Regions from separate parts of the Mesorhizobium japonicum MAFF 303099 genome, predicted to be linked through region 2. Evidence: riboswitches for the same ligand, from Rfam matches in the RefSeq annotation. Region 2 holds a riboswitch; each other region holds the start of a gene.
What was found. Region 2 has a riboswitch for cobalamin ahead of MAFF_RS20905 (aromatic ring-hydroxylating oxygenase subunit alpha). Riboswitches for the same ligand answer to the same signal wherever they lie in the genome.
Positions count from the first base shown of each region.

Region 1 (7,582 bases), 910 kb from region 2:
CGCCCTTCAGCGCGACCCTTTTGCCGTGCGATATGGGGAACGCGTTCGGATCAGCAGGTCGACCTGTCGCATATTGCTCATCCGCCATCGTCGACTTCGTGTGCAACAGGTCGGCCGGGATCGTGATGCGATAGAGCGGGTGAAGCGGCCAACTGGTGAATTGACATCAATGCATCGCCCGATTGAGATTATCCTGCCGGGAGGCGCAATGAGGTGTTCAGCCGAGTCGAGACGATCATGGGAAAATATAAAGACCATCGTGAGCCACGCCGGCATCGTCATGACGATGACCCGGTTTCTTTTGCGGAACGGCCTTCCGAGCTAAGCTACTTTCAGCGTTCGTCCACTGTAACCGCGGATCCTGTCGACGCCGAAGTGGTGTGGTTCAACACCAGCAAGGGTTTTGGCTTTGTCAAATTGCCGGAAGGCATCGAGGCCTATCTGCACATCCGGGTGCTGGAGGCGGCCGGGAGCCGCGGTGTTTCCGAGGGAACGCGTCTGAAGGTCACAACGGAAGAAAGTCCAAGAGGTCATCAGGTCGCGCAAGTGCTGGAGGTCAGCGATCAGACCGCGAGAACTCAGCTACATACGCGTCGCACTGGAGAGTCCACCGCCGGGACGAGTGCCCAGGTGGAGAGCGAGGGCACGGTCAAGTGGTACAATCCCCAAAAGGGCTTCGGCTTCATTGCTCCTGAAAACGGTGAGAAGGACATCTTCGTTCATGCCACCGCGCTGACCCGCTCAGGACTGAGCATGCTGATGGAGGGTCAGAAGGTGTTTGTCCAATGCGGGCAGGGCAAGAAAGGCCTGGAAGTTCGGAGCATTCGCCTCGCTTAGAGCCAAATGCGTTGGCCTACCAAGATTGCGCCTCAGACAAAGAAAAAGCCCGCTACCGGGAGGAGGTGGCAGCGGGCTCGATTTAGAATGAGACGCGGGAGGAGGTGCGCCCCATTCAGCGTCGGCACCACATCTGGGAGGAGTAGATGGCCGACACCATGATCATACCGATAGCCCTGGATATTGCAACGCACAAATTTTATCTCGCGAGTGCGAAATGATGCCTGATCCGCTTAGCCTATCCTGAAAAAGTGTGGTCAGGCTGCCGCTTTCTTGCGGGCACGCTTGGCAGGTGCCGGCGTTTCCGGTTCCTTCGGCTTGCGGCCCAGACCCATGGTCTTGGCCAATGCCGAGCGCGCCGCAGCGTAGTTCGGCGCCACCATAGGATAGTCCGCCGGCAGCTCCCATTTCGCGCGATATTCGTCGGGCGTGAGGCCATAGTGGGTGGCCAGGTGACGCTTGAGCGACTTGAACTTCTTACCGTCCTCAAGGCTGATAATGTAGTCGGGTGTAACCGATTTTCTGATCGGTACGGCAGGCTTGAGAGCTTCCGATTTTTCTGGTGCGGCACCACCAGCAGTGCCTTTCAATGCGATGTGGATCTGGCCGATAAGCCCAGGCAGTTCACCGACGGGAACCGGATTGTTCGAAACATAGGCTGAGACGACATGGGCGGTGAGTTCGATGAGGTTGTCGGCTTTGCTCTCGGTTTCTTCGGTCATGAAAACGCTCCTGCGGAATTAGAGTAGCCGGGTAAGAATCATCTCGTAGCTTAATAGTGACGACCGCGTTTGATGGCAACCAAAGCCATTGCATGATGTGTTGGCGGATCGCTGCACGCCCGGTCGCCGTCGCGGATCTTCCTCTTGAACCGTCATCGCCCTGACAACACATTGTGTCAGGGTCGCCGTGTCGATGCGGCGCCTCTTCACCGCAAATTGGCTATTTAGAAAGTTGGGAGAAACCAATGAACGCTGAGGCTTTCAGCAGCCCCCTTTTTGTGAAGCGCGCAACGCACATCATCCAAGAGATCGCCGGCCTTGCGGATGCAATCGATTTTCTCAATGAATGGCCGGAAGATCGCAGAGACATGATCCACGAAGCCGCCCTGAGGGCATGCTACGATGCGTACGATGGGCGCAAGCCGGTAAGCACGGCGCGCAATGCCTTTTTCGGCTTTGCGAAGCGGGTCGCCATCTTGGAAGATTCAACCTCCGCGATGCAGTGGATCGCCGCCTGCAGATCGGGCAGTGGAAAAGTGCAGGTGTAGATTTCGACGACGAGTTTGAGACTGGCGCGAGCCGCGTCGAATAGTGCAGTATGCACAGGTTTCACGGTTAGACCACGCGAATGAGAAGCAGTTCCTCACCACCAACTGCAAAACCGCAGATCGCACGCAAGCTGACCATGGCCAGACGCGCCTCATGGCGATGGCTTGCTCGCCAATGGCCAGGCTCAGTGGCGCAGATGCAGCGGTCCCGTTCGGCTGAGTAAAGAAATGCGACCCGGGCTGTTTGCCGCATAGTGGCTGTGGAGAAGGGGAGAGATGACCGGCTTGATCAGATTTGAGAGGCCAGTCGTTGTTCAGCTTAGCCGCCGCAGCTCGGAGCGTATCGTGTTCGACGTCAACGACGCGGCCGCTATCTTGCTCCGGGATCTGCATCATGAGACCGATAAACGCAGAATAGCGATGGACACCTGTCTGCAGGTGTTACGCGGTAAGACCCATCCCCCAGCCGCTCGACGAGCTTTCGTCGCAGCGGCACTCGAAGCACGCATTCTGCGCAGCGATTGAGATTTGGGATGCCGCTCGTGAATTTCGGCCGTCTGCACATCGCTATTGAGCGCGGTCCGAACACCCCTGCCGGCTCCGCCAGGAGCGAGCCAACCCCGCAATTTCCGCGACGGCTTTCCTGGTCCGGCGCCGGATCTTGACCATCAAAACACAAGGGGTCCGCCTGCCAGCTGCGGCCGCTCGGCTTCGCCGTCGCGGTGATCGTGATTGAAGCCAGAGGCAGACAGAGCCATCGAGCGGGAATTGGCCCGGTGCAGATGGCGGAGCGTCGATGCCGCCTCAAAAGTCTAGAAGCGCTGTTTGACCCTTGCCCCAGCTTGGCCCTGCATCCGATCTCCCGCAACACGCTCCGCGGACCGGCGCCGCGTGATCGCTGATGCTTCTCCCGATGGTCGGGACCGGGGGGTTCGGCGACCAAGGTCGGGGAGATGATGGTGATGCTGGATTATCCCAATCCGGAATAATCCGAAACTGGCTGGCGGTGAGCCGTCTCGTTTCTGGCCGGCTCATTTGGGGCCCAAGCCTCCTTCGATCGCCAGCCAACGGCGGCCTCTGGAACAGCTGACTTCGACGCGCCATGACAAGGGCCTCGGCCAGGCCAAGCTTGCCGAGGCGCTTTCGTCACGGGCAGCTCGATTGCCTTGGGCGCGCCGGATAGACTCCCCCAAGGATGCCCGGTGTGTGGCGTTGCCGCTCACCGCCGGCGAGTGGCACCGAGCCCTACGCCGTCTGCGCTTTTTGCCGAATTGCGCGTGCCGCAGCCACCATGTTCACCAGGGCAGGGCGGACCTCCTCCCACCTGCGCGTTTTGAGACCGCAGTCGGGATTCACCCACAGTTGGCCATCCGACAATCGCTTGCGCGCAAGCATGATGAGGTTGGAAATTTCGCCCACTTCCGGGACCCGCGGCGAGTGAATGTCATAGACGCCGGGACCGATCTCGTTCGGATACTTGAAGGTTCGCAGCGTATCGAGCAGTTCCAACTGCGAGCGCGAGGTTTCAATGGAGATCACATCGGCATCCATTGCAGCAATCGCGTCCACGATGTCGCCGAACTCGGAGTAGCACATATGGGTGTGAATCTGGGTCGCATCGCCAACCGCCGTTGAAGCCAGCCGGAAGCATTCGACGGCCCAGTCGAGATAGGCCTGCCAGTCGGCCTCGCGCAGCGGCAAGCCCTCGCGCAGTGCGGCTTCGTCGATCTGGATCATCTTGGCGCCGGCCTTTTCGAGGTCGCTCACTTCATCGCGAATGGCGAGCGCGACTTGGCGGCAGACGGCTGAGCGCGGAAGGTCGTCTCGGACGAAGGACCAGTTGAGGATCGTCACCGGGCCGGTAAGCATGCCCTTCACCGGCTTTGGCGTCAGCGACTGGGCGTATCGCCACCAGTGTAGTGTCATCGGATTTTGTCGCGACACATCGCCAATGATGATCGGGGGTCGCACAAAGCGCGAGCCATAGCTCTGCACCCACCCATGCTGCGTGAAGGCAAAGCCGCGGAGCTGCTCGGCGAAATACTGCACCATATCGTTGCGCTCGAATTCGCCGTGGACCAGCACGTCGAGTCCGATCTCTTCTTGCCAGCGAACGGCGGCTTCTATCTCTTTTTTCAGGAAGGCCTCATAGTCGACGTAACTCAGCTCGCCCTTGGCATGGGCTGCCCGCGCCTTGCGAACCTCGGCTGTTTGCGGGAAGGAGCCGATCGTCGTGGTGGGGAAGGATGGCAAGCCAAACGTGTCGCCCTGAAGCTTGGAGCGCACGTCGAATGCGCTCTTCCGGCGCGTCATGGCGACCTTGATGCTGGCGACCCGACCTTCGACGAGCGGATCATGCACCTTAGCGGATGTCGCGCGAGCGGCGGCAGCCTCAGCCGACGCCTCCAGTTCGGCGGCGACCGCGTCCCGGCCTTCAGCCAGGGCACGGGCGAGCACGACCAGCTCGTCGGTTTTTTGCGCCGCGAAGGCGAGCCACGATTTCACGTCCGCATCGAGGGCCGTCTCCATGTCCAGGTCGATCGGCACATGCAGCATCGAGCAGGACGGGGCGATCTCCACTCGGTCCAGCGGCCAGCCGGCGACGATCGGCTTGATGCGGTCAAGTATGGCAGGCAGGTTCGCGCGCCAGACGTTGCGGCCGTCGATCAGCCCGAGCGAGAGGACAAGGTCCTTCTGCGCAAGCCGGCCGACGGTCTCCAACTGCTCTGGAGCGCGCACGAGATCGACGTGCAGTCCCGCCACGGGCAGAGAAATTGCGGTCTCGAGATTGTCTCCCAGCGATCCGAAATAGATAGCGACCATGATCTTCAACTCCGGTGCTGCTTTTGACAGCCGGCAGTAGGCGAATTGGAGCGCATCCCGTTCGTTGGGAACCAGATCGACCACGAGCGCCGGCTCATCGATCTGCACCCAATCGGCTCCCGCGAGCTTCAGCCTCCGCAGGAGCTCCTCGTAGACGGGCAGCAGCCGTGGCAGGAGCGCGATAGGGTTGAAACCTTCCTCAGGTGACTTCGCCAACTTGAGAAAGGTAACCGGTCCAAGCAGGACCGGGCGCGTGTGGATGCCGAGCGCCTTGGCCTCGAGGAAATGATCGACCGGTTTCGCCGACGAGAGGGCAAAGCTCTGATCGTCGGTAAGTTCCGGCACAATGTAGTGATAGTTGGTGTCGAACCATTTGGTCATTTCCATCGCGGCAAGGCCATGCCCGTTGGCCGCATGCTCGTCACCGGCATGTCCGCAATCAGCGGCCTGATCTTGGTTGCCGCGCGCCATTGCGAAATAGGTATCGAGTGGGACCTCGCCGTCAGTCCAAGTGTATCGTGCCGGCACGGCGCCGACCATGGCGACGGTGTCGAGCACATGGTCATAAAGCGAGAAATCGTTGGACGGGATTTTCGACACGCCGCGATCGTGCTGCTCCCTCCAGCTGGCGGCGCGTAGCGCCTTCGCCGTCGCGAGCAGGTCGGCAGCGGGAGATTTTCCGGACCAGTAGCTTTCAAGCGCGAATTTGAGTTCCCGCCGTCGACCGATACGCGGCACGCCGAGCGTTGCCACTGGAATTTGTTGAGAGACAGTCATGCCATACCCCGATGGTTGGGGCGTGGGGACAAGGAACGCGCGAGCAGGCGGCACGAAGCCAGGCTACCGCGGCCACCGAGACACCCCGCCCGTGGACGTTGTTCGTCGTGGCAGGTCTCCTGGCTCGCGGGTCAAAGCCTCTGCCCGTCTTCCCGAGGCCGTTCGCCTCAGTGACACCAATGGGCTTGGCTCGCCGCTAACAGTTGCGGGGGCAGCGCCGGCATCGCACCGGCTTCCCTCTTAGCTCCGCTACGGCAGTGCCGCGCGGAGAACCACGACATGCGCACAATCACAGCAGCTTCGCTTCTTGTCAATACATATAACGAGATGTTTATGTGATGATGCGAATAATGCCCTTGCGCTGATCGGTCTCTTTCGCCCAAAGCCGCTTACGATGCCGCCTCTTATCAGTGCAGGCTCGGAGAGATCCTTGTCCCCATCGGCGACGCCGGATCAGATCGAGGTCGCCGGGCTCAAAGGGCGTAAAGTCGGGCCAGGTCGTCACGGTCAGCCGGGAATCCCGGTACTTGTTCCCGCTCGGCTTCGCTCAGCGTCCTTGCGCACTCGCCCATCAGCACGCTGATAACCATGTCCGGAAGCGGAAAGGAGAGGTGGCGCCTCAGGTCGGCGGACTGGGGCTGGGCCGCCAGCGTCTCGAACAACTGCGCGGCGATCGCCTCGACCTGCTGCGCGAGCAGCTTCACCCTGCGATTGCTGAAGGCCGGCGCCACGATCGAGCGTAACCGGGCATGCTCGCCCCCCTCGTGCGAGACCAGCCACCCCGGCGAACCGAGAATCACCGAATCCGGGGTGAATGCCGCACTCTCTAAGCGACGGAAGGGCGGAAGCTGACCGGCAGGCGCTGCGGGCAGCGAATGACGTAAGACGGCATGTAGACGACGTCCTCCGCAGCGATGGTCAGCGCCAGATCCTCCAGCCGCCCGAACAGCGGGGGGAAGGCGCAGCGCAATTCCAGGCGCGCCAGCGCAGCGCCCAGGCAGGAATGCGGCCCCTCGCCGAATGACAAATGCGGGTTGTGCCGCCGGGTGACATCGAACCTGTTGGCGCCGGGACCGAAGGCCTTTTCGTCCCGGTTCGCCGCATGGAACGCCATCAGGACGGCATCGCCGCGGCGGACCAGGCATCCGTCGATCTCCACGTCCTGGGTGGCATAGCGGAACGGCAGATTGGCCGCTGAGGTGCCCCAGCGCAGGATCTCCTCGATCGCCTGTGACCACGGAACTTGGCCGCTGCGCACCAAGTGCAGTTGCTGCGGATGCGTCAGCAATGCCAGCACGCCATTGCCGATGACGCCGGCGGTGGTCACGAAGCCCGCAGAGAGCACCATGAACAGCATGTCGATGAGCTCGGTGTCGGAAACGAGCTCGCCTTTGTCACGCGCGACGATCAGGGCCGAAGCCAGATCATCGCCGAGCTGGCCCCGCTTGAGCGCGATCAGGCGACGGAAGAACTCCGGGATGCGCTGCCGCGTCTGTCGCACCTCTTCGGCTGTGGCGGAGGTGCTGGCCAGGCTGTAGGTGAGCGCGACGATCTCTTCGCGCTGTTCGTCCGGCAAACCGAACAGTTCGGCGATCACGTTGGTGGGCAGCGGAGCGGCGAACTCGCTCATCAGATCGGCACTGCCGCCGCGCTGCGCCATCTCGGCCAGGAGTCGATCGACGCATTGTTCGACCCGTGGCGCCAGCAAGGCGATACGACTGGGCGCGAAGCTGCTGGACAGCAGGCCGCGCAAGCGCCGGTGATCGGCGCCGTGCGCCGTGGTCATGTTGTCCACTTTGCATATCCCGATCAGCGGATGATCCTCGGGAATCTCGCCGTCCTGCAGCGCCCGCCACTGTCGCCAGTCCTTGTTGA
Region 1 is NC_002678.2:4,951,345-4,958,926, forward strand. Features, by position in the region: gene MAFF_RS41190 (cold-shock protein) at 238-837, shown strand; gene MAFF_RS25035 (MucR family transcriptional regulator) at 1,095-1,559, opposite strand; gene MAFF_RS25040 (DUF982 domain-containing protein) at 1,805-2,107, shown strand; gene MAFF_RS25045 (DUF982 domain-containing protein) at 2,384-2,632, shown strand; gene metE (5-methyltetrahydropteroyltriglutamate--homocysteine S-methyltransferase) at 3,353-5,683, opposite strand; cobalamin riboswitch at 5,800-5,999, opposite strand; partial or broken gene MAFF_RS25055 (cytochrome P450) at 6,274-6,528, opposite strand; gene MAFF_RS25060 (cytochrome P450 family protein) at 6,534-7,582, opposite strand, start outside.
Region 1: it holds a riboswitch for cobalamin, as region 2 does, so the genes downstream of both, metE (5-methyltetrahydropteroyltriglutamate--homocysteine S-methyltransferase) here and MAFF_RS20905 (aromatic ring-hydroxylating oxygenase subunit alpha) in region 2, are expected to answer to the same signal.

Region 2 (7,582 bases):
CGCTGCCGCCGGAAGAACGCAACGACCAGACCGCGCCGGCGGTCAATCCCTACAACTACCAGGACCATCTCTACGACAAGAGCCGTCCGGAAAACCTCGGCTTCCTCGAACGCTTCCGCGCTTTGCTCGACGAATATCCGGCAACCGCCGCTGTCGGCGAGGTCGGCGATTCGCAGCGTGGGCTGGAAGTCGTGGCAGCCTACACTGCCGGCGGCAAGCGCGTGCATATGTGTTATTCCTTCGACTTCCTGGCGCCGGAAAAGATCAGCGCCGCCAAGGTGCGTTCGGTGCTGGAGGCCTTCGGCAAGGTCGCCAGCGACGGCTGGTCGTGCTGGGCGTTTTCCAATCATGACGTGATGCGTCCGGCCTCGCGCTGGGCCGCCGGCGAAGCCGACCCTGTCGCCTATCTCAAGGTCATCTCGGCCTTGCTGATGTCGCTGCGCGGCTCGGTCTGCATCTACCAGGGCGAGGAACTCGGGCTGGGCGAGGCCGAATTGCGCTTCGAGGATCTGCAGGATCCCTATGGCATCCGCTTCTGGCCGGAATTCAAGGGCCGCGACGGCTGCCGCACGCCCATGGTGTGGGATGGCGACGCCAAGAATGGCGGCTTCTCCCAGGCCAAGCCCTGGCTGCCGGTGCCGGCCAAGCATCTGGCGCAAGCGGTCAATGTCCAGCAGGGTGACCAGGCTTCACTGCTCGAGCACTATCGGCGCTTCCTCAGCTTCCGCCGCGCCCATCCGGCGCTGGCCAAGGGCGACATCACCTTCATCGAAAGCGAGGGCGACACCGTCGCCTTCACGCGCCGCGCCGGCAACGAGCAGGTTGTCTGCGTCTTCAACCTCGGCGCCAAGCCGGCCAAGGTTGACCTTGGCAGCCGATCCCTGCAACCTTTGCCGGGACACGGGTTTTCCGGGCAGGCGAGGCCCGGTTCGATCGAGCTTGGCGGTTACGGCGCCTGGTTCGGGCGCATCGACTGAATTTTTGAGAAATCACTGGGAGGAAACCAATGGCCGATGTCAATTTGAGGCAAGTGAAGAAGTCCTACGGCAATCTCAACATTCTCCACGGCATCGACCTCGATATCAAATCGGGCGAGTTCATCGTCTTCGTTGGTCCATCGGGCTGCGGCAAGTCGACCTTGCTGCGCTCGATCGCCGGGCTCGAGGAAATCACGTCGGGCGAACTCAAGATCGATGGCGAAGTGGTCAACGATGTGCCGCCGTCCAAGCGCGGCATCGCCATGGTGTTCCAGTCCTACGCGCTCTATCCGCATATGACGGTCTACGACAACATGGCGTTCTCGATGAAGATCGGCAAGGAAAACAAGGCCGAGATCGACCGCCGCGTGCGCCAGGCGGCGGAAATCCTGCAATTGACCAAATATCTCGACCGGCTGCCCAAGGCGATGTCGGGCGGCCAGCGCCAGCGTGTCGCCATCGGCCGCGCCATCGTGCGCAATCCGAAAGTGTTCCTGTTCGATGAGCCGCTGTCGAACCTTGACGCCGCACTGCGTGTCGCGACCCGCATCGAGATCGCCAAGCTCAAGGAATCGATGCCCAACACGACGATGATCTATGTCACCCACGACCAGGTCGAGGCGATGACGCTTGCCGACCGCATCGTGGTGCTGAAGGACGGCCATGTCGAACAGGTCGGCACGCCAATGGACCTTTACAAGAAGCCCGGCAATCTGTTCGTCGCCCAGTTCATCGGCTCGCCGGCCATGAACATCCTGCCGGCAACCATCGACAAGACCGGCAACCCGACCGTCGTCAACCATGTCGGCGGCCGCAAGGCGACGGTGCCGATCACGACGCCCGCCTCGGCCAAGGGCGCGGCGGTCAGTTTCGGCGTGCGGCCGGAAGATCTGATGATCGCCAGCGGCGCGGACTATCTGTTCGAGGGAGCGGTCGACTATATCGAGCAGCTCGGCGAGGTTCAGCTGGTCTATGTCGACATCGGCCGCGCCGACCTGCCGCTGGTGACCAAACTGCCGGGCAATGTCGAGGTCAAGCGCGGTTCGACATTGCGGCTGAGCGCCAATGCCGAAGACCTGCATATCTTCGATGCAGACGGACATTCCTTCGCGCTGCAAAGACCGGAAGCAAAAGCGGCCTGAGGCCGCCGGTCCTGCCGCGTCAGGGCGAAAAAAAGCGGCGGGCCAGGCCCGCCGCTCTTTTTTTGGAAAATCAGCTTCGGCTGTTAACGGCCGAAGAGGTTCCGATCGCTGCCCTGAGGGGCGGACTTCTGCACGTCGCCCGACGAATTGAGCAGCTTGTAGACAGGCGAGCCGTTCTCGCGGATCGAACCCGTACGCGAGTTGTCGATCGAAGTTACGGCGGGCGAAGTTACGGCAGGCTGGTTGGCGCCATTGGAGCCAAAATTGTCGCTGCCCGCAAAAGCGCTGCCGGAGATGGCCAGAACGCCGGCGGCGGCAAGGATGATCTTGTTCATGTTAGTCTCCTGAATTTCTGGATTCCACAGGAATGGCCGGCAGAACCGCCATTCCCGAGAAGCGGCATCACCTGCCGAAGAGGTTGCGATCGGCGCCCTGCTGAGCAGGCACCTGCGTGGCCGGAGCCGACTTGTCGACCGAAGCCGTGTAGGAAGTGTCGACCGTAGCGGCCGGCTGGTTGGCACCGTTGGAGCCAAAATTGTCGCTGCCAGCGAAGGCGCTGCCGGAAATGGCCAGGACCGCGGCGCCAGCAAGGATGATCTTTTTCATGTTGTTCTCCTGAATTTGTCAAAGTCGGCCAGAGCGGCGGGCGAAAAGCCCGCCATTGGCCTGGATCCGTTGTTAGTTGTTGCCGAAAAGGTTGCGATCAGCGCCCTGGGCAGGCGTCTGAGCAGCCGGTTCCGACTTCTTGGTCGAAGCGGTGTACGAGCTGTCGACGGCAGCAGTGGCTGCGGGAGCATTCGAACCATAATGATCGCTGCCAGTAGCGAAGGCGCTGCCGGAAATGGCCAGAAGGGCGGCGGCAGTGAGAACAATCTTTTTCATTTTTAGTACTCCAGTATTTTTTCCGTCCGTCTAGCGGCGTGTCTTGGGATTGAAATCGCGTCGTTCGGACCGCCCCGATGTGGGAAAGCCAGATCGCCGTTTCCAATCACGAAGTTGTTCCGTGTGGACCAAGAATCCACCACTTGAAATTGTGCCAAGGGCTTCCATGCCAAACATTTTTCTTATTGATATCAATTTGTTATGCAAAGCCAGCCGCAAGGTCACAGACTGTTTCGGAGGTCCAGCGTTCACACCCTCCTGCACGCACCGTCAACAGAAACGAACCGTTCGGTTCGATTTTAGAACCTGCTAATAGTCACTTTTCGAAACCGTTAGCCTTTTTTGCCCCCGTTCCGGGTCGATTTTGATAACCGGTACAGCTGTCGCGGAGACGATTTTCGTGACAGCTGTCCTTGACCCGATCATCGCGCATGCGTGTCGCGCCACATGGATGCGATGTCGCTTTCATGCCGATGTCGCAAACGCCGTCGTGATTAGATCATGTCATCTCAGGTGCCGCTTCGTGACGACGGGGCGGAGAATTGGGAAGCCGGTCAAAGTCCGGCGCTGCCCCCGCAACGGTGGTGGAGTTCAAGTCGCAACGGGAGACCACTGGGCAAAAGCCTGGGAAGGTGTCGCGACCGTCCGCAAGGACACTCCAGAGCCCGGAAACCAGCCCGAGATTTTTGAACTCGACTGATCGCGGTGGGCGGTCAAGAGGCGGATGGCGCTTGCCCGGCTATCGCCGGGCTACGTCTAATCCTTCCTCAATCACCACCAGTTCAGTCCTTGAAGTATGAGGACAGGACATGGATGCGCGCAACGATATGCTGAGGCTCTTGAATGGCCGCAGAGAGGGCTTCTCGCTCGAGCAGCCCTTCTATACCGATCCCGACTTCTTCAAGCTCGACATGGAGCTGATCTGGTATCGCGACTGGCTGTTCGTCGGCCATGATTGCGAACTGCCCAAGCCCGGCAGCTTCATCACCGTGCAGATCGGCGACTATCCGGTCGTGCTGGTGCGCGATCAGCAGGGCAGGATCAACGCATTCCACAATTCCTGCCGCCATCGCGGCAGCCGTGTCTGCAACACCGACAAGGGCACGGCCGCCAAGCTGGTCTGCCCCTACCACCAGTGGACCTATGAGCTGGATGGAAGGCTGTTGTTTGCCCGCCAGATGGCCGACGGTTTCGACAAGAGCCAGTTCGGCCTGAAGCCGGTCGCCTGCGAAAGCGTTGCCGGCTATATCTTCATCTGCCTGGCCAAGGAACCCGCCGACTTCGCCCCGATGCGGGCGATGATCGAACCTTATCTCAAGCCGCACCGGCTCAGCGAAGCAAAGATCGCCTTCGAGAGCACCATCGTCGAGAAGGGCAACTGGAAGCTCGTCTGGGAAAACAACCGCGAGTGCTACCATTGCGCCGGCAATCACCCTGAACTGTGCAAGACCTTCCCGGAAGCCCCGACGGTGACCGGCGTGCAAGGCGCCGACAGCGATCCGGAGATGCTGGCACACTGGGCCAAATGCGAGGCGGCCGGCCTGCCGAGCAAGTTCCGCATCGACCCGGCGGGGCAATACCGCGCCACCCGCGCGCCGCTGCTGCGCGACGCGGTCAGCTACACGATGACCGGCAAGCGGGCGGTGAAGAAGAACCTGTCCGACAGCGTCTCGGCCGACCGCATCGGCACGTTGATGCACTATCACTATCCGACGACCTGGAACCATATCCTCATCGATCATGCCGTCACCTTCCGCGTGCTGCCGATCAGCGCCACGGAAACCGCGGTGACGACCAAATGGCTGGTGCACAAGGATGCGGTCGAGGGCGTCGACTACGATCTTGCCGAACTCACCCATGTCTGGACCGAGACCAACGACCAGGATCGCCGCATCGTCGAGGAAAACGCCTTCGGCATTCTGTCGCCGGCCTATGAACCCGGTCCCTATTCGGAACTGCATGAGGGCGGCGTGATCCAGTTCGTCGACTGGTATGCCCGCTTCATCGGTCCGCGCCTTGCCGGAGATGGCCGGCCGGCGTTGCGCAGCGTTGCTTGAGAGGTTGAGGGATGAATGCGATGACGGATCTTGGCCTCTATCGCCATCTCGACCAGATGGCGCCCTGGAACGACAGGCTGCAGGTGCTGGAAGTGATCGGCGTCAGCGACGAGGCGCCTGACGTCAAGACCTTCACCTTCCGCTCCGACAACCAGACCTGGTTCCGCTACAAGCCGGGACAGTTCGTGACGCTGGAACTGCCGACGCCGGACGGGCCGCTGATGCGCACCTATACGCTGTCGTCGTCGCCGTCTCGGCCGTTCTCGATCGCGGTGACGGTGAAGGCGCAGGCCGGCAGCATCGGCACGCGCTGGATGTTCGATCACCTGGTGCCCGGTTCGCACGTCAAGGCCTATGGGCCGAGCGGCGACTTTTCGCTGCACAGCCATCCGGCGGCCAAATATCTGTTCATCTCGGCCGGCTCCGGCGTGACGCCGATGATGTCGATGCTGCGCTGGTTGAACGATTGCGCGCCATGGACCGATGTCGGCTTCGTCAACTGCGCGCGGCGCCCGGAAGAGATCATCTTCCGCAAGGAGCTCGAACTGCTCGGCGGCCATATGCCGGGCCTGTCGCTCGGATTCATGATCGAGGAGCGGTCGAGCCGCGAGGGCTGGTACGGCCATATGGGCCGCATCGACGCGATCCGGTTGCCGCTGCTGGCGCCCGATTTCCGCGAACGCGAGATCTTCTGCTGCGGGCCGGACCCTTTCATGCGCGCCGTGCGCGGCATGCTGGAAGCCGCCGGCTTCGACATGACGAAATACCACCAGGAGAGCTTTGCCGCACCCGCGGTGGAGGAAGTTCCGGCGCCGTTCGTGTCGCCCGGTGAAGACGGCGTGACCGTCCCCGTCGAAGCGACACCGATCCGCTTCGCGCTTTCGGTTGTCGATGCCGAATGCGTCGCCGGCCAGACCGTGCTGCAGACGGCGCGCGCCTCCGGGGTGCGGATCCCCGCGGCCTGCGAATTCGGCCTATGCGGGACCTGCAAGGTGAAGAAAGTCTCCGGCGCCGTCGAGATGAGCCACAATGGCGGCATCCTCGACCACGAGATCGATGACGGCTTCATCCTAGCCTGCTGCTCGAAGCCGCTTTCGGCTCTCGAAATCGAGGCGTAGCAGCGTCGGGCGGCCCCTGTACGGCGCGGCCTTGCCAAGCAATTGCGGCTGTTTCCAAGATCCTGGCGGCTCGGTAGGGACGCGCGTCAGGATCGGCTTGTAAGGCATTCTTCGTGCGGCTTCGTCACCCGACGCAGCGTCAGATTGATCCTGCCGCCGTTCTTGAGCAGCGCCGAGGTCGAGGGATAGATGCGGTCGACGCCGTGGAAGGCGAGACGGCCCTCGCCACCAAGCACGACGACATCGCCGCTCTTCAGCCTGAACGATTTCGTGGCGCCGTCGCGCGTCGTCTGGCCGACCCTGAACAGGCAATCGTCACCCAGCGAGACGGAGACGACAGGCGCCGAGAAGTCCGCCTCATCACGGTCCTGGTGCAGACCCATCTTCGCGTCGGCCGTGTAGAAATTGATCAGACAGGCCTCCGGCGGATTCGGATAACCCGACACCTGCCGCCAGAGATCGAGCAGGCTCTCCGGGATCGGCGGCCAAGGCTCTCCGGTCAGCGGATGCGTCGGCTGGTAGCGATAGCCGCGCTCCTTGTCGGTGACCCAGCCGAGCGGGCCGCAATTGGTCATGCGCACGCTCATCTCCTTGCCGGTGCGCGGCATGGCCGGCACGAACAGCGGCGCCTGCTGGACGATGCTTCTCACATCCTCGACCAGCGCGTCCTGGATGGCGCGGGAGAGATAGGCCGGCATGTGGCGAACGCCTTTGGGCAGAACGAGCATGAGGTCGGTTGACAATCCGGTTGCTGCGTTGACCTTGAAGAATGCCACACGGAGGCGCTGACAACGACCCGAAAACGCTCCGGCTGACGGATCAGTCGTCGCCGACGCGGCCGCGCAGCTTCTTGATCGTGCCGCGTCCGGCCTTGCTCTTCAGCCGCCGCTCCACCGCGCCTTTCGAGGGCCTAGTCTTCTTGCGGGGCGGCGGCGGCGGTTCGGCGGCCTTGGCGACAAGCGCCGTGAGCCTCGCCCGGGCGTCCGCCCGGTTCTGCTCCTGGGTGCGGAAGCGCCCGGCCTCGATGACGATGACGCCGTCCTTGGTGGCGCGCTGGCCGGCAAGCTTGATCGTGCGGGCACGCACGCGTTCCGACAGGCCTGCCGCGTTGGCCGCGTCGAAGCGCAGCTGCACGGCGGTCGCCACCTTGTTGACGTTCTGGCCACCGGGGCCCGACGAGCGGATGAAATCCTCGTGCAGGTCGCCGGGATGGATCACGGCTTCGTCCGCGATGATGATGTTGTCGTCGATCGGCATGCCGCAGTCATGGCGCGGCGGCGCGAAAAAGAAAAGGCCCGATCGAAACCGGGCCTTCAATGGTGCCGAGCGGCGTGGTGGCTACTCCGCCGCTTCCTGCATCCGGGGCGCCGCGCCCATGACGGTGGCATCGACATGCGGCTCGAATT
Region 2 is NC_002678.2:4,040,510-4,048,091, reverse strand. Features, by position in the region: gene MAFF_RS20930 (alpha-glucosidase family protein) at 1-977, shown strand, start outside; gene MAFF_RS20925 (ABC transporter ATP-binding protein) at 1,007-2,119, shown strand; gene MAFF_RS20920 (DUF680 domain-containing protein) at 2,203-2,454, opposite strand; gene MAFF_RS20915 (DUF680 domain-containing protein) at 2,522-2,725, opposite strand; gene MAFF_RS20910 (DUF680 domain-containing protein) at 2,798-3,001, opposite strand; cobalamin riboswitch at 3,496-3,696, shown strand; gene MAFF_RS20905 (aromatic ring-hydroxylating oxygenase subunit alpha) at 3,811-5,058, shown strand; gene MAFF_RS20900 (hybrid-cluster NAD(P)-dependent oxidoreductase) at 5,079-6,176, shown strand; gene MAFF_RS20895 (alpha-ketoglutarate-dependent dioxygenase AlkB family protein) at 6,263-6,904, opposite strand; gene arfB (alternative ribosome rescue aminoacyl-tRNA hydrolase ArfB) at 6,996-7,433, opposite strand; gene MAFF_RS20885 (phosphoenolpyruvate carboxykinase) at 7,515-7,582, opposite strand, start outside.

Region 3 (7,582 bases), 2.9 Mb from region 2:
TTTCCATTCATAGGCAAAGCCGATGGTCAGCACTGCCAAAAACACCATCATCGACCAGAAGCCGAGCATGCCGATCTTCGAGAAGGACACGGCCCAGGGAAACAGGAAGGCCACTTCCAGATCGAAGATGATGAACAGGATCGACACCAGGTAGAAGCGGATGTCGAATTTCATGCGGGCATCGTCGAACGAGTTGAAACCGCACTCGTACGCGGAAAGCTTTTCGGGATCGGGATTGCGATAGGCCACAAGGAACGGTGCGGCCAGCAGCGCCAGGCCGACGACCAGCGCCACGCCGATGAACAGGACGATGGGCAGGTACGAACTGAGAAGTGCGTTCATGCAGCGGCTTTCCGTTGGCGCCAATCCACTTTGATTACAGCACCGGACCTTATTGCGGAAGCGTGACAGATTAACCGCTGAACCGTTTTAAGGGGCCTATGCTGCAACGCGGCGAGGGTTAGCGCAGCACTTCCAGCGAAGCAAGTCAAACCTTGTTCAAAACGCCGACCTGGACGGCATATCCGGAGAAACTGGTCCGATCCGCTCCTGTTTGATTTCCTTCTATTTTTACTCCACTTTTCTCTCCTGACAGGGTTGCGGCCAAAACCCTGCTAGCATGGACCGGAATCACCCGTCAGACCCACAGTCGAAGCACCTCAGAGTGATGCCTGCATGAAGGAAAAAATCTCGCTTGCGATGGCTCGGCGCATCGCGCTCGCCGCACAGGGGTTTCTCGATCCCCGCCCAAATGGCACACCCGACCGCCGCCACTTCGCCCGCGTGCTCTCCCGCACCGGCCTGCTGCAGATCGATTCCGTCAGCGCGGTGGTGCGCGCGCATTATATGCCGCTTTATTCCCGCCTTGGCCCCTATCCCCTGGCCTTGCTCGACAATGCCGCCGTGACGCGCAAGCGCATGGTCTTCGAATACTGGGCGCACGAGGCGTCCTTCCTGCCGGTCGAGACCTACCCGCTGATGCGTTGGCGCATGCAGCGCGCCGAGCACGGCGACGAGATGTATCTGGGCCTGGCCAAATGGGGCCGCGAGCATGCCGCCTATATAGAAGAGATCTACCGCGAGGTCGTCGCGCGCGGCCCGATCGCGGCTTCGGCGCTGGAAGGCCAGAAAGGTTCGGGCGGCTGGTGGGGCTGGAGCCATGCCAAGCATGCCTTCGAATGGCTGTTCTGGGCCGGGCGCATCACCACGGCACACCGCCGCGGCTTCGAGCGCTTCTATGATTTGCCCGAGCGCGTGCTGCCGCAGGCGATCCTCGATCTGCCGGTGCCGGCGGCCGAGGACGCGCACCGCGAATTGCTGCGCATCTCGGCTCGTGCCCACGGCGTGGCGACATCAGGCGATTTGCGCGACTATTTTCGGCTGTCGCCGGCCGACATGAAAGGCCGGCTGGAGGAACTGGTCGAGTTGGGCGAGCTCGTGCCAGTGCGTGTCGAAGGCTGGGACAAGCTGGCTTATCTCCATAAGGACGCCCGCCTGCCCCGGAAAATCGGGGCCCGCGCCTTGCTGGCACCGTTCGACCCGGTCGTCTTCGAGCGCTCGCGCTCGGAGCGGCTGTTCGATTTCCACTACCGCATCGAGATCTACACGCCCGCCGAAAAGCGCCAATACGGCTATTACGTCCTGCCCTTCCTCCTCGGCGATAGGATCGTCGCGCGTGTCGACCTCAAGGCAGACCGGCCAGCCAGCGTCCTGCGCGTCCACGCCGCCTACGCCGAACCCGGCGCGCCACCTGAAACCGCCGCGCAACTCTTCGAGGAACTGCAGCAGATGCAGGGCTGGCTTGGCCTTGAACGCATCGAAGTGACGCCCGCCGGCGATCTGGGTCCGGCGCTCGCCGACATCGCCATGTCGTAGCCGCGCGTTGACACCACTGCCTCCAAGAGCCTAAATCCGCTCCAGACGGTCCCTTGCCCGCAACGGCAGGGGCTAAGAGGGAATGCGGTGCGGGATTTCGATCTCAAATCCGCGGCTGTCCCCGCAACTGTAAGCGAAGAGCCAAGGCCGAAAGCCACTGGGACGTTCCCGGGAAGGCGGCACCCAAGGCGATGACCCGCGAGCCAGGAGACCTGCCGTCTGCGACAAAAGAATCCGATCGCCCGGCGGGTTTCCGGGCAAGGAGCCCGGCTTTTGGACCAGAACGGCAGTTTTTCGGCTGGCACAGCGGACAATGCGTCCGCCGACGGCGAAGCCTTGGCCGGCGTCACGGTCATCGTCTGCGCCTCGTGCCGCGACGAGACCGGCTCGGATGCCCATCCCCGCGCCGGCGAACTTTTGGCCGAAGACACGCGCCAGGCCGCAGTGGATGAGAACATCCGCATCCGCACGGTCGAGTGCCTAGGCAATTGCAAGCGCCGCCTGAGTGCCGCGATCCTGCGCGATGGCTGCTGGAGCTACGTCTTCGGCGACCTGACCGCGACCAGCGGCACCGACCTCGTCACCGGCGCCAAACTCTTCGCCACTTCGACGGACGGCCTCATTCCGTGGCGCGGCCGGCCCGATTCCCTCAAGCGCGGCCTCGTGGCCCGCATTCCTCCCCTCGACCTGTTGAAGGATTGATCATGAGCGCTTCCGTCACCCGCGTCCCCTGCACTGTCGTCACCGGCTTCCTCGGCGCCGGCAAGACGACGCTGGTCCGCCATCTCCTGGAAAACGCCGGCGGCAAGCGCATTGCCATCATCGTCAACGAGTTCGGCGACATCGGCATCGACGGCGAGATCTTGAAGGGCTGCGGCATCGACACCTGCCCGGAGGAAAACATCGTCGAACTGGCCAATGGCTGCATCTGCTGCACCGTGGCCGACGATTTCGTGCCGGCGCTCGACCAGATCCTGTCGCTCAACCCGAAGGTCGACCACATCCTGATCGAAACCTCGGGCCTGGCCCTGCCCAAGCCGCTGGTCCAGGCCTTTCAATGGCCAACGGTGAAGAGCCGCGTGACCGTCGACGGCGTCATCGCCGTGGTCGATGGCCCAGCGCTGGCCGAAGGCCGCGTCGCCAACGACATGGACGCCCTGCAGGCGCAGCGTGCCGGTGATGACAGCCTCGACCATGACGACCCGGTCGAGGAACTGTTCGAGGACCAGATCGCCTGCGCTGACCTGATCATCCTGTCGAAGAGCGACCTGATGGATGCCGCCGGTTCGGCCCGCGCCAACGCCATCATTGGCGAACACTCCGCCCGCGCCGTGAAGATCGTGTCGACCTCGCATGGCAAGGTGGACCCCTCGGTGCTGCTCGGGCTCGGTCTCGCGGTCGAGGACGATATCGAGAACCGCAAATCCCATCATGACGGCGCCTTCGACCACGAACATGACGACTTCGACACCTTCATCGTCGACATCCCGTCGATCGCCAATCCGGACGAGCTGGCACAACGCGTCGCCGCCGCCGCCGAACAGGAAAACGTGCTGCGCGTGAAAGGCTTCGTCGAGGTCGGCGGCAAGCCGATGCGGCTTTTGCTGCAGGCCGTCGGCCCGCGCGTCAATCATTACTATGACCGTGCCTGGACGGCCGAAGACGACCGCCGTTCGCGCCTGGTCGTGATCGGCCTCAAGGGGCTGAACCGCCCGGCAATCGAGCGTATACTCGCCGGCTGATTTCAGACACGGGCCGCGATGCATATCCTCACCACGACCTCCGCCTCGCTCGACGACCTCGCCGAGCCGGTCGATCTGCGGCAGACGCCGGCGGATATCGTGGCCTTGTCCTTCACCGACAGCGACCTCGCCGGACTGGCGGCCGCCTGGAAAGCGGATGCCAGCCGCCTGCCCTCGATGCGGCTGGCGGCGCTCCGCGACCTGCGCCATCCCATGTCCGTCGACCTCTGGGTCGACAGCGTCGCGCGCCGCGCCAAGATCATCCTGGTGCGCATCCTCGGCGGCTACGACTGGTGGCGCTATGGCTGCGACCAGCTGGCCTCGACCGCCCGAGAGCGCGGCATCCAGCTGGCGCTGTTGCCGGGCGAGAGCCACGACGAGGATTTGCGCCTGATCGAAGCCTCGACGCTGCCGCGCCAGGAATTGGACGCGCTGCTCGGCTATTTCCGCGAGGGCGGCCCGGCCAATATGGGCGCGCTGGTGCAGAGGCTGGCCAGGCTGGCTGGGCAGGACGCGGCCGTTGTTGAGCCGGTGGCGGTGCCAAAGGCCGGCTACTACCAGCCAGGCCGCGGCGTCGTCCCCCTCCCCCTCGAGAGGGAGGGAAAGGTCGCGCCCATTCTCTTCTACCGCTCGATGCTGCTGGCCGCCGACGTCGCGCCCATCGACGTCCTTTTCGACGCGCTGCGGCAGCGCGGCATGACGCCTGTCCCCATCTTCGTCTCCAGCCTCAAAGACCCGACATCCCTGGCCTTCGCGGAAACCGCCCTCGCCACGCTCAGACCCGCCGCCATCATCACCGCCACCGCCTTCGCCTCCGGTGCTGAACCGGGCGTCGAAACCCTGTTCGACCGCGCCGGCGTGCCGGTCTTCCAGGTCATCGTCGCCACCACCCGCCGCGACGTCTGGGAAAACAACCAGCGCGGCCTGGCGCCCGCCGACCTCGCCATGCATGTCGTGCTGCCAGAACTGGACGGCCGCATCCTCGCCGGCGCGATTTCCTTCAAGGGCGAAAGCGATGTCGATCCCGCCCTTGGCCACCGCGCCTTCGCCAACCGGCCGGAACCGGATCGAGTGGCGCAGGTCGCTGACCGCGTGGCAGCCTTCATCAAGCTGCAGGAGACGCCCCGCGCCGAGCGCAAGCTGGCCGTCCTGATCCCCGACTATCCCAGCGCCCCTGGCCGCACCGGCTACGCCGTCGGCCTCGATGTGCCGTCCAGCGTGCTGGCCATGCTGCATGACCTGAAGGAGCAGGGCTATGGCGTTGAGGGGATTCCGCAATCGCCGCGGGCGTTGCTGGATCTATTGGAGCGGGGCGGCGACGGGCTAGGGTTGGAAGACTATGTCGGACTCTCGAAAGAGTTGCCCGCCGAGGTAATGACTGCCGTTGAGGCGGCGTGGGGAAAAGCAGAAGAAGAGACAGGTTTGCGCGAGGGGGGCGCCTCGCACAAGCCTTCGCTATCGAGCAAAAAACACTTCCCTTTCCGCGCCACGACCTTCGGCAACATCACCGTAGCCCTCGCCCCAGACCGCGGCCGCTCCGCCGATCGCCGCGCCGACTATCACGACCCGACACTCGCGCCCCGCCACGCCCTGCTCGCCTTCGGCCTGTGGCTGCGCAAATCGCTCGGCGTGCATGCGCTCATCCATGTCGGCGCCCATGGCACGCTGGAATGGCTGCCGGGCAAGACCGTTGCACTGTCGCAGACCTGCTTCCCCGAGATCGTCACCGGCGCATTGCCCGTCATCTATCCCTTCATCGTCTCCAATCCCGGCGAGGCGGCGCAGGCCAAGCGGCGCATTGCCGCCGTCACCCTTGGCCATCTGCCGCCGCCGCTGACCGGTGCGGGACTTGACGAAAACCAGCACAAGCTCGAACGCCTGGTCGACGAATACGCCCAGGCCGACGGCCTCGACCGCCGCCGCCGCGACCGTCTGGCCAGGCTGATCGTCGACACGGCGCAAAAGACCGGCCTCGCCGCCGAAGCCGGTGTCGCCAGGACCGACGCGCCCGACGAGGCGCTGCGCCGCATCGACGCCTGGCTCTGCGATCTCAAGGACTTCGCCATCAAGGACGGGTTGCATATTTACGGCCGCGCACCCGACGATGAGTCCGACGCCATGCGCCGCCAAAGCGCCGAGGCTGAAAAGGCCGCACTGCTTGCCGCGCTCGATGGCCGCCACGTCAAGGCCGGGCCGGCCGGCGCGCCGGCGCGGGGCCGCTCCGACGTGCTGCCCACCGGCCGCAATTTGTTCACGTCGGATCCCCGCACCATGCCGACGCCGACCGCCTATGATCTGGGCAAGGCGGCGGCCGAAGAAGTGGTGCGCGGCTATCTGCAATCGCATGGCGACTGGCCGCGTTCCCTGGTCATCGACCTCTGGGGTTCGGCCTCGTTGCGCACCGGCGGCGAGGAGATCGCGCAAGGCCTGGCGCTGATGGGCTGCCGGCCGCAATGGGATGCCGCCACCGGCCGCATCACAGGCATCGAAGTGCTGCCGCCGGCCACGCTCGGCCGCCCGCGCGTCGACGTCACCTGGCGCATATCGGGCCTGTTCCGCGACATGTTCCCAACCCAGATCGCGCTGATCGACGCCGCCGCCAACGCCGTCGCCGCCCGCGACGAGGAGGATTCGGAAAACCCGCTCGCGGCCCGGACCCGAGCGGATGGCAAGATCAGCCCGCGCATTTTCGGCACCTCACCCGGCACCTATGGCGCCGGCGTCGAGGATCTCCTGTCTAGCGGCGACTGGGCGGCGCGCGAAGAGATCGGCCGCGCGTATCTCGACGCCACCTCACACGCCTATGGCGGCGCCGGCGGCGAAGGCATCTCGGCGCCCGGCGCCTTCGAAACCCGCATCGCCGAAGCCGATCTTCTGGTCCACACTGGCGACGACCCCGGCCGCGACATCCTCGAAGGCTCCGCCGACGTCGCCTTTATCGGCGGCTTTTCGGCTGCGCTTGCCGCGCTTGGCCGGAATGCCGATGTCATCGTGCTCGATACGACAGACCCGCAAAAGCCGAAGCCGCGCTCGGTCAGCGAGGCCGTATCGCGGGTGGTGCGCGCCCGCGCGATCAATCCCCGCTTCATATCCGGCCAGATGCGGCACGGCCCGCGCGGCGCCTCCGAATTCGCCGAGACGGTCGACCGACTGGTCGGCTTCGCCGAAACCACGCACGCCATATCGGGCGCGCTGATCGAGGCCGTGCACGACGCCTATGTCGGCGACGCGGACGTTCGCGCCTTCATCCTTCGGGAAAATCCGGCAGCCGCCAAAGTCATTGCCGAACGTTTCCTGTCGGCGCGCCGGCGCGGACTCTGGCATCCCTTGCGCAATTCCATCGACGACGATCTCGCCGCGCTGATTGCCGAGGCCGAGGCGCTGGGAGTGGCGGCATGAACGCCTTCTCACGTCGCGGCGCCTGTCCGGCCCTGTCGGCGCCGATGCAGACCGGCGACGGGCTGTTGGTGCGGCTCAACGCGGTCTATGTGGGATTGTCGCCGAAGCTGTCGATCGGTCTGGCCGAATCCGCCCTGCGGCATGGCAACGGCATCATGGAAGTGACAGCGCGTGGAAGCCTGCAGATACGCGGACTGACCAGGGAAAGCGCTGCACTGCTCGCGGCGGAAGTCGATGCGCTGGGCATTGCGGTGCGCACCGGAGTGCCGGTGGAGACAGGGCCGCTGGCGGGCATCGACCCGCGGGAGATCGCCGATCCGCGACCGCTGGCTGAGCGGATCAGGGCGGCGGTTGAAGAGGCCGGGCTGACGCCAAGACTGGGGCCGAAGGTGTCTGTCGTGGTGGATGGCGGCGGGCAGCTAACACTGGATGCGGTGACGGCCGATGTGCGGTTGAAAGCGTTGCGGAGTGGTGCCGGGGTTCGGTGGCAGGTGTCTGTTGCGGGTGATGGGCAGAGTGCAAGATTGCTGGTCGCGGCGGAAGACCACGCGGCCCGCGATGTCACG
Region 3 is NC_002678.2:1,147,218-1,154,799, forward strand. Features, by position in the region: gene MAFF_RS06635 (NADH-quinone oxidoreductase subunit A) at 1-342, opposite strand, end outside; gene MAFF_RS06640 (winged helix-turn-helix domain-containing protein) at 676-1,875, shown strand; cobalamin riboswitch at 1,905-2,109, shown strand; gene MAFF_RS06645 (DUF1636 family protein) at 2,149-2,577, shown strand; gene cobW (cobalamin biosynthesis protein CobW) at 2,580-3,617, shown strand; gene cobN (cobaltochelatase subunit CobN) at 3,636-7,016, shown strand; gene cobG (precorrin-3B synthase) at 7,013-7,582, shown strand, end outside.
Region 3: it holds a riboswitch for cobalamin, as region 2 does, so the genes downstream of both, MAFF_RS06645 (DUF1636 family protein) here and MAFF_RS20905 (aromatic ring-hydroxylating oxygenase subunit alpha) in region 2, are expected to answer to the same signal.

Region 4 (7,582 bases), 2.1 Mb from region 2:
CCGCCCTCCTGGCGCAATGTGCGGATGCGGTCGCGGCGGCCGGTCAGGATCTTGTGCGGATAGGCCTGGTGGCCGACATCCCAGATCAGCCGGTCGTCCGGCGTGTTGAAGACGTAGTGCAGCGCCACCGTCAGTTCGACCACGCCGAGGCCGGCGCCGAGATGGCCGCCGGTGCGGGACACCGCGTCGACCAGTTCGAGGCGAAGCTCGGACGCCAGTTGCGGCAGCTCGCTCTCGTCAAGCGCGCGCAGATCCGCCGGGATGCGGACCTTGTCGAGAAGCGGCGTATGCGGCGTTGCGTTCACGGGAGCTCAGGCTTTCTGTTCAACGGCGAGATAGGCCGCCGGCCGGCGAAAGTAAATGCGTGTCGATGACGCGGATCAATCAGGTCCCCTCGCCGACTTCCTCAGCTTTCCGGCAGCGGGATGAACTCTTTCTCATCTCCAGGAACGATATCGAAGCGGCCCGTCTTCCATTCCTGCTTAGCCTGTTCGATGCGCTCCTTGGACGAGGAGACGAAATTCCACCAGATATAGCGCTGCGAGCCGAGCGAGGCGCCACCGAACAGCATGAAGTGCGCACCGGTTTGCGACGATATGATGATCTCATCACCGGGCCGGAACACCAGCAGCCGTTCAGCCGGGAAGACGTCGCCCGAAATCGCAACCTCGCCTTCTAGCGTGTAGATGGCGCGCTCTTCCGCATCGGCGGCAATCTTCACGCTGGCGCCAGGCGCCAGTCTGAGGTCGGCGTAAAGCGTCTCGGTGTCGGCCCGTACCGGGGAGCGCAACCCTTGAAAATCCCCGATGACGATGCGGCCGCGGACGCCTTCGGCATCGATCTCGGGCAACCGCAAGGCAGCGGTGTTCTCGAACACCGGCGCGACTTCCTCCTTGTTGTCAGGCAATGCCAGCCATGTCTGCAGGCCGGAGATCGACATCGGCGCGCCGCGCAATTCCTCCGGCGTGCGCTCGGAGTGCACGATGCCGCGGCCGGCGGTCATCAAATTCACGTCACCGGGCTGGATGACCATTTCGGTGCCGAGTGAATCGCGATGCCGGATCTTGCCGTCGAACAAATAGGTCACCGTCGACAACCCGATATGCGGATGCGGACGGACGTCAAGCGCCTGGCCCGCGCGCAGGATCGCCGGGCCCATGCGGTCGAAGAAGATGAAAGGCCCGACCAGCCGCCTTTTGGCGGTCGGCAGAGCGCGGCGCACCTCGAAGCCGCCAATGTCCTTGGCGTTCGGGATGACCATCAACTCGATCTGGTCGCTGGCAAAGGCGTCGCCGGCTTCAGGGTCTTTCCCGGGAAAGAAGCTCATGAACTCTCCTCGTCAGCGGTCGATGACCGCTCTGGCCGCATCAGGCAAAGCGGATCGCCGCCTTTGCCCGCAGTTTGGCCGCCACCTCTTCGCGATTGCGTGGATGCTGGTTGGTTTCGAGCGAATCGAGAAGCTCTCGCGCCGATGCCGCAATGGCTTCGACGGCGTGGTCAAACGCATGCTGGTTCTGTTTCGACGGCCGTGTCGTTCCGCTCAGCTTGCGGACGAACTGAAGGGCCGCGTCGCGGACTTCGTCATTGGTTGCCGGCGGATCAAAATTGAACAGGGTCTTGATGTTTCTGCACATCGCTTCCGTATCTCCTCTTGTCCTGGAGCCGTTTCAATCGGGACGAGCTTAATCCTCAACCACGATCGTGTCCAAAAACCGGTAAGGCTGTTCCGTGCCTCAATCCGCGTCCAGCGGCTCGGTTCCGACCGGCTTGCCGTCGCGCGACAGCCTGATCTTCTCGACCTTGTCCTCGGCGGCCTTCAGCAGCCGGTCGCAATGCGCCTTCAGCGCCTCGCCGCGCTCGTAGATGCGGATCGACTGGTCGAGCGGCACGTCGCCACGCTCCAGATCATCGACGATCTTCTCCAGCGCGTCGAGTGCCTGTTCGAAGCTCATCGCCTTGACGTCTTCGTTGGTTTCACCAGCCATCATTCATCCTTTCATCAGTCGCCCGACATGAGCGGCGACCGAAAATGCCAGTCCCTGCAGATCGTAGCCGCCCTCGAGCAGGCTGACGAGCCGGTTGCCGCTGTGGCGCGCGGCGCGCTGCATCAGCTGGCCGGTCGCCCAGTCGAAATCGTCCTCGGTCAGGTTGATCTCGGCCAGCGGGTCGCGGTGATGCGCGTCGAACCCGGCCGAGATGATGATCAGGTCGGGCGCGAAATTGTCGAGCGACGGCAGCACCCGCGACAGGAAGGCATCGCGAAACACCTCGCTGCCGGTCTGCGGCGCCAAGGGCGCGTTGACGATGTTGCCGGCGCCGGTCTCGGTCTTCGCGCCCGTGCCCGGATAGAGCGGCATCTGGTGCGTCGAGCAATAGAGCACCGAGGGATCGTCCCAGAAAATATCCTGCGTGCCGTTGCCGTGATGCACATCCCAGTCGACGACGGCGACACGCTCGGCGCCATGCTTGTTCTGCGCATAGCGCGCGGCAATCGCCGCTGTGTTGAAGAAGCAGAAGCCCATGGCCGTCGTCTTCTCGGCATGGTGGCCAGGCGGCCGCGCGGCAACGAAGACATTGTCGGCGCGGCCTGCGAAGACGTCGTCGACGGCCGCGTTGGCGGCGCCGATCGCGGCGATCACCGCCTGCCAGCTCTTCGGGCTGGCGGTGGTGTCGGCATCGATGCGGGCAATGCCCTCTTCGGGAATGGCGGCACGCACACGGGCGACGAAATCGGCGGGGTGCGCGTAGAGGATGGTGGCCTCGTCGCCCTCCGGCGCCTTGACGCGATCGAGCGCGGCAAAGGCCTCGTCGTCGAGCACGCGCTCGATGGCGCGCAAGCGGTCCGGCCGCTCGGGGTGACCGGGCGGTGTGATGTGTTCGAGGAAGATCGGATGCGTGTAGAGACGGGTTGTCATGCTCCCTATCTAGTGCCCCGGCGCCGCGATGGCCATGCATTGCAGCCTGATGACTGGGGAAAATCGCGCCTGCGTCCATTGGCGTCGCTGCGGGGATTGGCGCGGCCGCGGCTTCGGCGTAAGGTCGCCGCCACTGCCTGGTGCCCGCCGCAAGCGGGAGAATCGGGAACACGGTTGAACTCCGTGGCGTGCCCAACGCTGTAAGGGGGACCGCGCCGGTAAATGCCACTGTCGATGACGGGAAGGCACCGGACGCGGGTTGATCCCGAGCCAGAAGACCGGCCTGGCAGGCATCGTCATCCGCATGGTCAGGCGGACGACATTGATTGCAATCGCAAGGGGACGAGCGATGCCGGAACACATGACCGCTCCTGTCGGTGACGGATTTGACCAGATGGCGCGTGACGCGGTCTACCGCGCCATGTTCACCCGGCGCGACGTGCGCAGCCATTTCCTGCCCGACGCGCTCGACGACGCGGTGCTGGCGCGGCTGCTGCTTGCCGCCCACCATGCACCGTCGGTCGGCTTCATGCAGCCATGGAACTTCATCGTCATTCGCAACGCCGCACGACGGGCTGAGGTGCGCGACCTGTTCCTGGCCGCGCGCGAACAGGAATTGCCTGAAATCGATGTGGAAAGACGGGCGCTCTACCGCAAGCTCAAGCTTGAAGGCATCTGCGAAAGCGCCCTCAACATCTGCATCACCTGCGACCGCGAGCGCTCAAAAAACTCGCCGCTGGGACGTTGGCACAATCCGGAGATGGATCTCTACAGCACGGTCTGCGCGGTGCAGAATTTCTGGCTGGCCGCACGCGCCGAAGGCGTCGGCGTCGGCTGGGTCAGCATCATCGAGCCGCAAGCGTTGAAAAGCCTGCTGGCCATTCCCGAGCACGTGACGCCGATCGCCTATCTCTGCGTCGGCCGGGTTTCCGAGTTCGCACCCAAACCGGACCTGGAAACACATGGCTGGGGCCGGCGGCTGCCGCTGCCCGAACTGATCATGAGCGAGACTTTTTGCGGGCAAGGTGAAGCGCCACTCAAGTCGGCGGTGGCGCGCCTCAACACCGTTGCTGCTGCGCAGGCGAATCCCGCCGATCAGTGCGTCGCGCCGGCCGTGCCCCAGCGCGAGCCGCCGAAGGAGGCCAGCGCTTTGTCCTTCAACTCCCGGAACTTCGACGACGCCTCGGCCAGCCTGATATCCCAGGCCGGATCAGGCACTTGGCCGGCGATGGTCTTGAAATAAACCTGCATCAGGCAAGCGATGGCGAAGGGCTCGATGAACGCGGCCTTGAAGGCCCAGGCAAAGACGATGGCGAGCACGAAAGCCCAGCCGGCGAGTTGCCCTGGCATGAGGAAAAGAATAGCGGCGGCCGGGGCCAGCATCAGCAGGAAGATGACGAATGAGACGCCCCACATGATGACCGCCAGCCAGACGGCGTTCTTGACCATGGTCTTGCCGTTCTGCGCGTAGAGCACGACGCCTTGCCGGGCCGTCTCGAACGGCGAGGACGAATTGATGCGGATGTTGTAGCCGAGGATGATCTCGTCGACATAGGTGAGCGACAGGCGGATCACCGTGTTGATGAAGGAGACGAGGCCGCTCAGGCCCGGAATGGGCAGGAAGGCGGCGATGCCGCCGAGCAGGCCGGTGATGGCGCGGATGGCGCCCTTGACCAACTGGTCAACGACGAAAAGGATGTTGGCCTCGGCGAAACGCTCGGTCACGACCTGCCTGGCATAGGCGATCTGGTTCTGGCCGTCGGGAACATCCCGGCCGTCGATCAGATGGACCATGACGGCGATATGGCCCGCCTTGACGACGTAGAGGATGTATTCGCGGATCCAGTAGACGGCGATCGAGACGACGCCAAAGCCGACCACGCCGCCCCATAGGGCAAAGGACATCGGCCCGTCGGGATCGGTGGAGATATGGCCGACGCCATAGCCGACCGACGCACCGGTGCCGGTCGCCACGATATAGGCCAGCGTGATGCCGAAATAGATGATCATGCGAAAGACAATGAAAGGCCAGGTCCGCATCATGATGGACACCGACCTGCCGATATCGAAATCCCACATGCCCGAATCTCCCCTCAGAGATGGCTGGGAAGGATGCGCTCACCCCCGGGATTGTCAATCGCGGGCTGTGATTAGCGGAGCGCCCGACGGGGGTTTTAGTTCTGTTGCGAAGCTGGTTTTCTGAGCAGTCCCTCGAGCAGTTGCTTGAACGCTGCAACCACGATCTTCGACGTCGCTTCGGGGTCGTTCGAATTGGCGATCCGCTGCGCCGCCTGGCTGCTCGCCCCGTTGATCAGCCGTGCGGCGGTCTCGGGGTCGACGCCCGGGACGACCACCCCCTCCCGCTGCAGCGCGGTCAGATGATCGGTCATTGAGCCGACGCAGGCATTGGCATTCGACCATTGCGCCGGATCGCCCAGCACGGCCGGACCGTCGCGGAATATGATGCGCTGGATTTCCGGCTCCAGCGCCATTTCAATATAGGTCGTGCATTCGTCGACGAAATGCTGCCAGCGGGTCGGCGCTCTCGACGCCACCTCATTCACCCGGGCCGCCATCTCGCCGTCGATTTCGGCGATAACCGCCTCCAGCAGTCCTTTCTTGTCGCCAAAATGGTGATAGAGGGCGCCGCGCGTCAGCCCGGCCGATGCCGTGAAATCATCCATCGACGCTTCGGCATATCCGATCGTGCCAAAGGCCTGGCGGGCCGCGGCGATCAGCTTGGCGCGCGTTTCGGCGATCATTTCCTTGCGGGGTCTGTGCATTTCCGTCTGGTCCTATTCACATACGCTTCGTATGCCAATTGACATACGCGACGTATGCTCTATCTAATCCTCATACGCTTCGTATGTAATTGTCAAACCGTCCTTTGTCGAGGAACCCCATGCAGAACCCCTATTCGGAAATTTTCCGCGCCCCTGGAGCCAAGGGCTTTGCAGCCGCCGGCTTCATGGCGCGCCTCCCGATCGCCATGGCGCCGATCGGCATCGTGGCAATGCTGTCGCAGACGCGCGGCGAATACTGGCTGGCGGGCGCTGTCTCGGCGACATTCGCGCTTGCCAACGCATTCCTGGCGCCGCAGATATCAAGACTGGTCGACCGCCTTGGCCAGACGCGGATCGTCGTGCCCACGACAATCATCTCCGTGCTCGCCTTCATCACGCTGGTTTCGGCCGCCAATCAGGACTGGCCGGTCTGGACGCTGTTCGTGTCGGCGCTGCTGGCGGCGGCCATGCCCAGTATGCCTGCCATGGTGCGCGCGCGCTGGACCGAGCTTTTCCGGGGCCAGCCCGAGATGAACACCGCTTTCGCCTTCGAATCGGCGGCGGATGAACTGGTCTATATCGCCGGGGCATCGCTGTCGGTCGGCCTCAGCGCCGCCCTGTTCCCGGAAGCAGGCATGCTGGCGAGCACACTGTTCCTCGCCTTGGGCTCGACCGCGTTCATCCTGCAGAGATCGACCGAGCCGCAAGTGCGCCCGGTGGACCATGGCTCGAGCGGCTCGGCGATCCGCCTGCGGCCAGTGCAGATCATCACCTTTGCCCTGATCTTCATCGGCGCCACCTTCGCGACGACGGAAGTGAGCACGGTGGCCATCACAAAAGAGCTCGGCCAGCCCGGCGCCGCCAGCCTCGTCATCGGCGTCTACGCGCTGGGGTCGTTCGTGCTCGGCATCATTGTCGGCGCGCTCAACCTGAAGGCACCGCTGCAACGCCAGCTTGCCATCGCGGTCGCCCTCGTCACGCTCGGCACGCTGCTGCCGCTCACCGCCAGCAGCGTGCCGCTTCTGGCGCTGACTGTCTTCATCAGCGGCGTGGCGATCTCGCCAACCTTCATTACGGCCTTCGGCCTGATCGAACGGCATGTGCCCGAAGCGATGCTGACCGAGGGCATCACCTGGGTGACCACCGGGATCGGCATCGGCATGGCGCTGGGCTCCTTCGCCGCGGGCGCCGTGGTGGATGCGTTCGGCGCCCAGAACGGGTTCTGGGTCTCGGTGGCATCAGGCACGATCGCGCTCGCCACCGTGCTGCTCGGCCAGCGCATCCTGGCCACCCACAAATGCGACATGGACGGATGCGAAGCAGCCGCCGTTCCCGCGGAATAGCGCGCTCGGCTCCTGCTGCGGGCCGGGTGTTCCGCCCTATGCGGCAGGATCGGAAATACGCATCCAGTGCGGTCGTGGCAGCGCGAAAAGCATCGTTGGCGCGCCGTGCAACATCACCTCCTGCTCGAAGGCGAAGCCGCATTTCTCCAGCACCCGACGTGATGCCGGGTTGGCGACCCGAACGAGGCCGATGACCCGCTCGGCATGCAGGGGGCCGAACGCGGCATCCAGCGCCGCCCTGACCAGTTCGGTGGCATAGCCATGTCCCCAGCTCTGGGGATGAAGGTGGCAGGACAAGTTCAGGCCGTCAAAATCCGCCGATACGGTGACGCCACCGAAGCCGACCGGCTTTCCTTCGACCTCGACCGCCCAGCGGCCAAAGCCGTGCCTGTCCCAATGGCCGATGTCGCGGGCTAGCCTGGCGGCGCTCTGCTGAGGCGTGTCCGCAACAGGATCGGGGCGATGGGCAACAAGTTCATGGCGCGAAAAGAGATCCACCAGGAAATCCAGATCGGCCTTCGTTGGTCGGCGCAGCAAAAGC
Region 4 is NC_002678.2:6,166,329-6,173,910, reverse strand. Features, by position in the region: gene dxs (1-deoxy-D-xylulose-5-phosphate synthase) at 1-305, opposite strand, end outside; gene MAFF_RS30465 (pirin family protein) at 407-1,327, opposite strand; gene MAFF_RS30460 (DUF2277 domain-containing protein) at 1,368-1,634, opposite strand; gene MAFF_RS30455 (exodeoxyribonuclease VII small subunit) at 1,734-1,985, opposite strand; gene MAFF_RS30450 (histone deacetylase family protein) at 1,989-2,915, opposite strand; cobalamin riboswitch at 3,037-3,216, shown strand; partial or broken gene bluB (5,6-dimethylbenzimidazole synthase) at 3,265-3,924, shown strand; gene MAFF_RS39485 (hypothetical protein) at 4,011-4,994, opposite strand; gene MAFF_RS30440 (TetR/AcrR family transcriptional regulator) at 5,090-5,698, opposite strand; gene MAFF_RS30435 (MFS transporter) at 5,818-7,041, shown strand; gene MAFF_RS30430 (GNAT family N-acetyltransferase) at 7,078-7,582, opposite strand, start outside.
Region 4: it holds a riboswitch for cobalamin, as region 2 does, so the genes downstream of both, bluB (5,6-dimethylbenzimidazole synthase) here and MAFF_RS20905 (aromatic ring-hydroxylating oxygenase subunit alpha) in region 2, are expected to answer to the same signal.